2 regions of the Paenibacillus sp. JJ1683 genome follow, and region 2 is predicted to be linked to the other one. Evidence: predicted binding sites of a transcription regulator. Region 2 holds the regulator's gene; the other holds the start of a gene.
What was found. The regulator NrdR, encoded in region 2, represses ribonucleotide reductase genes. The targets are predictions, from matches to a motif close to AACACNATATATNGTGTT.

Region 1: the regulator NrdR is predicted to act here: its motif matches at 1,440-1,457, upstream of nrdI (class Ib ribonucleoside-diphosphate reductase assembly flavoprotein NrdI).

Annotation. Positions count from the first base shown of each region.
Region 1 covers NZ_CM129820.1:2,061,974-2,064,426, forward strand. The annotation lists gene nrdE (class 1b ribonucleoside-diphosphate reductase subunit alpha) at 1-927, opposite strand, end outside; gene nrdI (class Ib ribonucleoside-diphosphate reductase assembly flavoprotein NrdI) at 914-1,273, opposite strand; gene ACUC6J_RS09085 (DUF2500 domain-containing protein) at 1,682-2,044, shown strand; gene ACUC6J_RS09090 (GNAT family N-acetyltransferase) at 2,105-2,453, shown strand, end outside.
Region 2 covers NZ_CM129820.1:1,897,954-1,900,406, forward strand. The annotation lists gene coaE (dephospho-CoA kinase) at 1-477, shown strand, start outside; gene ACUC6J_RS08245 (lytic transglycosylase domain-containing protein) at 474-1,037, shown strand; gene ACUC6J_RS08250 (alpha/beta-type small acid-soluble spore protein) at 1,157-1,381, opposite strand; gene nrdR (transcriptional regulator NrdR) at 1,487-1,954, shown strand; tRNA gene ACUC6J_RS08260 (tRNA-Ala) at 2,084-2,159, shown strand; tRNA gene ACUC6J_RS08265 (tRNA-Lys) at 2,171-2,243, shown strand; gene ACUC6J_RS08270 (alpha/beta hydrolase family protein) at 2,330-2,453, opposite strand, start outside.

The DNA.
Region 1 (2,453 bases), 160 kb from region 2:
GTCGTCCAAATGTGTTCCATAAGCCTTGAACACACTATAAGGTGCAAATACATGCAGCGGTTCATTATCTTGTGCCAGCTTGTAAAAGCGGTTCGGCACCAGCAATCCGATTGAAAGTGTCTTGAGACGTACTCTTTCATCAGCATTGATTTTTTTACTATCCAGGAACTCCAGCACGTCCCATCCGAAAATGTTGTAATAGGCTGCACCAGAGCCTTTACGTTGACCCATTTGATCCGCGTAGGAGAAACCATCTTCCATCAGCTTCAGCACAGGCATAATGCCTTTTGCTGCGCCTTCTACACCTTTAATTTCCTCGCCGCGTGACCGCAGCTTCGACAGGTTAACCGCAACACCGCCGCCAATTTTGGACAATTGCATGCAAGTGTTCAATACATAGTTGATTGAGTTCAGAGAGTCATCCATTTCGAGCAAGAAGCAGGACACCAATTCCCCACGACGGCTTTTGCCAGCGTTCAGGAAGGTTGGTGTAGCTGGCTGAAGACGTTGCTCCATCATCGAGCGGGACAACAGGCGCGCCGTATCGGCGTTGCCGCGTCCCAAATGCAGGGCGACAGCAGCCACCCGGTCAGGGTAGTGTTCCAGATAGACTTTACGGTCGTTACTCTTCATTGCATAATCAGTATAAAACTTGGATGCTGCCATATAGGAAGGGAATTTAAAATTATAGCTATGAGTGATATGGAAAATATCATTAATTTCATCAGCTGTATAGCTGTTATAGAAATTTTCGTAATAATCATTCTCAATCATATACAGCACTTGAGCAGCTGTGTCAGCAAACTTCAAACTTCGTTCTTGAACTTCCTTCATAAATTCTGCTACAGCCTCTTGGTCCTTTTCCAATTGGAAAAAGCCGTCTGTATCGCGTTTCATCAACATGTTGTTCAATTCAATATGCCGCAACTCGGCTCACCTCCTGTTTAAAACGCTCCACATCTCCGAACGTTCCAGATAATTCAAATTTGCTAATCACGGGGACATTATAATGGTCGGCAATCAAATCCGCACTTTTGGCAAATTTCTCACCCCAGTTACGGTTGCCGCTTGCAGCTACACCAACAAGGTTTTGTGCATTTTTTTTCAAAAATGAAGATACCCTCTCAGGTATCTGCCCAAACCCGGTTGTATATGTAATGAGTACGTAAGGTTCTTCTATAGTCATTTGCTCCTCAATCTGAACCGCCGGAAGCTTGAGCTTGTTTATAAATCTTTTTACATTGCCGGTCTTGGAATCATAAGCAATCAGCATGGTGTGCAACCTCCTTAACAATTAACGAAAAAAAGAAAACGGCATTGCCAAGAGACCCATCATAGCTGTAATCCCTTGCTGGCTGCGCCATTTAAGATTTTTGACTCTATATTTACATGTATTTTCATACCTTTATCTTCAAGATATCGGGCATAAATACGTTTTTTACACTATATTTAGAGTACATTTTCTATTTTATATCTATATATAGTTTTGTCAATCGGTCTAGAGAGGCTCAGAGGACCCAGATCGGGTGTAAGTCCAAGCAGGGTGCGGAAAAGAGCGAAAGAACTTTTTTTTCGTAAGTATGTTAAAAAAGTATTGGAGTTTTTTAAGCTGAGGATGTACGATTTGTCAATGGGCAATAGAATGGAAAATTTACATTTTACTGTAGAAAGGATGAAGCAAATGGGAAGTGGTTTTATGGCATTTCAACCGTTTAGTATTATCTTTTTTGTCGTGTTTGGACTCATTGCTTTTGTAATCATTATGGGAATTGTCAAATCGATAAGTGCAGGTCTTTCCAATCAAGCAGCCGAACAGGTCCAACGTTCTTGCAAGGTTGTGGATAAGCGAACGAGAGTGCGTGGGGGGTCAGGCAATTTTTCAGCTTCGACCGATTACTATATCACCTTTGAATTTGACAGGGGGGAGCGTAAGGAGCTGGAGGTGAAGGATACGGACTTCGGAATGATTGTAATCGGGGATCGCGGGGAGGTTCATTATAAAGGTACACGTTTCCTGGAGTTTGTGAGATTAATGGGAGCGTAAAAGGGGGACAGGGTGATAGAGTATTACCAGAACCAATACATAATAGGGAGGAAGCTGACGATGCCACATATCATTGGAGCACGAATTGTATTAAGAGAGTACCGTCAGGAGGATATACCTGATATCCGAAGATGGGTTAATGACCCGGCAATCACACATGGATTAAGCGACGTATTTATCTATCCGCATTCACAGGCTAATAGTGAATCTTTTGTACAGATGATGATTGACGGCAACTCTGAGATCAAGGGCTTTGTCATTGCACATAAAGATACACTGGACTATATTGGACAACTCGATTTATTCAAAATCAACTGGCTAAATCGGCACGCCACCCTTGGTATTGTAATCGGGCGCGACGGTGATCTGGGCAAAGGATATGGGCGGGAAGCGATACGATTGATACAAA
Region 2 (2,453 bases):
GGGCATCCGGTGCTGGCGGCGGTCATACAGCATTTTGGACAAGCTATAGTGAACAGTGACGGAACCCTGCACCGCAAAAGACTGGGAGAGATTGTATTCAGAGATCCTGTACAGCGACAGGCACTTAACGATATTACGCATCCTGCTATTCGTGAGGAAATGCGTCTGCGCATGGAAGCTTATGAACGGGAGCAGCCGGACAAGCTTGTTTTGGCAGATATCCCGTTAATGTATGAGTCTGGGCTGGAGAGCCTGTACGAGGAAATTATGGTTGTATATGTACCACGTGATGTTCAGCTCCGACGTCTGATGCTCAGAGACGGTCTGACAGAAGAGCAAGCCGAGCTTCGTTTGTCCGCACAAATGGATATCGAGCAGAAAAAAAATTTAGCTGATATTGTTATTGATAATAGCGGAACACAGTCTGAGACGCAGATGCAAATTGATCAGTTTTGGCAGCGAAAGGGACTTGCATGAACATTTTACGTAAGAAAAGAGTCCTGCTCATTTTGTTTGTCGGATTTGTCCTGATTCTGTTCCTCAACTCGAATTGGATGTCCTGGTTTTACCCGATTCAATATAAGGATGAGATTCGGCAGTATTCACAGACCTATGAAGTGGACCCATTTTTGGTGGCGTCTATTATCCGTGTGGAGACAAATTTTAAAACCAGCAAGCAGTCACACAAGGGTGCGCTGGGGCTTATGCAGATTATGCCGAACACAGCCAATTGGATTATGGAGAGTGCCCAGATTCAGAAGGTCCCGCTGGATAGTGTCAAGCACGAGCCCGGCACCAATATTGAGCTGGGGACCTGGTATCTGCATAACCTGTCTATGAAGTTTCAGGATAATCCTGTGGTCATCGTAGCGGCTTATAATGCTGGTCCAGGTAAAGTTCAGGAATGGCTGGATCAGGGGGTGTGGGATGGCAAAGAAGAGTCCATTAAGCAAATCCCTTTTGGTGAGACACGGCATTATGTACAGCGAGTCATCTACTACTACAGGCAATATACAAAAATTTATAACGAGTTTTAAGGGACAGGTTAATGACAACATGAGCCTTTTCGCTTTAAAATGAAAAAAAGCGCAGGACAGGCTGTTTTTAGCAGCCTATCCCTACACTTTTTCGTATTACTTCTTCATTATTACCGAGATTATTGGTATTGTCCTGCCAATTGTTGTTCGGCAATCGTTACGAGGCGTTTTGTGATGTAGCCCCCGATCGAACCGTTCTCATAGGAAGTCATGTTACCTTGGTATCCATCTTGAGGAATGCTGATACCCAGCTCTTGAGCGATTTCATATTTCATTTGCTCCAGAGCACCGGAGGATCTGCTGACTACCAGGTTGTTGGAGTTGCCATTGTTTCCTTGTGCCATTGTTGTTCACCTCCTCGCGACGTGGTAAACATATTATGATCCGTTTCGACAAAATTATTACTAAAAAGCTTCGGGAATTTATTGGAAAAAGGAAGTGATGAGATTATGAAGTGCCCGTATTGCGCTTACAACGGCACGAAAGTGTTGGATTCGCGACCAGCGAATGATAATAAGTCCATCCGACGCCGCCGCGAATGCGAACAGTGTGCCAGGCGTTTTACCACCTTTGAAATGGTGGAAGAGACCCCACTGATGGTCATCAAAAAAGATGGCAGCCGTGAAGAGTTTAGCCGTGATAAAATGCTGCGCGGTCTCATTCGAGCCTGTGAGAAGCGTCCAGTATCAGTCGAGCAGCTCGATCTGATTGTATCTCAGGTGGAGAACGCCATTCGCAACACGGCAGCCACAGAGGTGGATAGCCAGCAGATTGGTGAGCTGGTCATGGAACAGCTCTATCCTGTGGATGAAGTGGCCTACGTACGCTTTGCGTCCGTCTATCGGCAGTTCAAAGACATCAATATGTTTATGAAGGAACTGAAAACACTGTTATCTAAAGATACAGACAGCGACTGATCGCTGACTGTATCTTTTTAGGGTCGTGGCGGGAAGATGTTAATATTTTTTTATAAAAGTATTGACACAGAGTCGAATATTTTATATGATATAGAAGTCGCTTGAAACGTTAATTCACTTACTTGTGACGGGGCCTTAGCTCAGCTGGGAGAGCGCATCGCTGGCAGCGATGAGGTCAGGGGTTCGATCCCCCTAGGCTCCACCATAATTTTATATGGACTCTTAGCTCAGTTGGTAGAGCAGTTGACTCTTAATCAATTGGTCCAGGGTTCGAGTCCCTGAGAGTCCATCCTTTAAAAAAACGGCAGAAATGCCGTTTTTTTTGCTGTTTATATATCTATTCCCGGTCTAATAGAGTATACAGCAGTTCCAAGCTTAACGCTGACTAACATAATCGGCGAGAATTTGTAGATAATCATCATTTACCAATTGTCTGGGGGCAAATACGGCGGTTAAGAAGGTTAGGGACTTGGAATGCGCGATTTGTTCATTCATCATG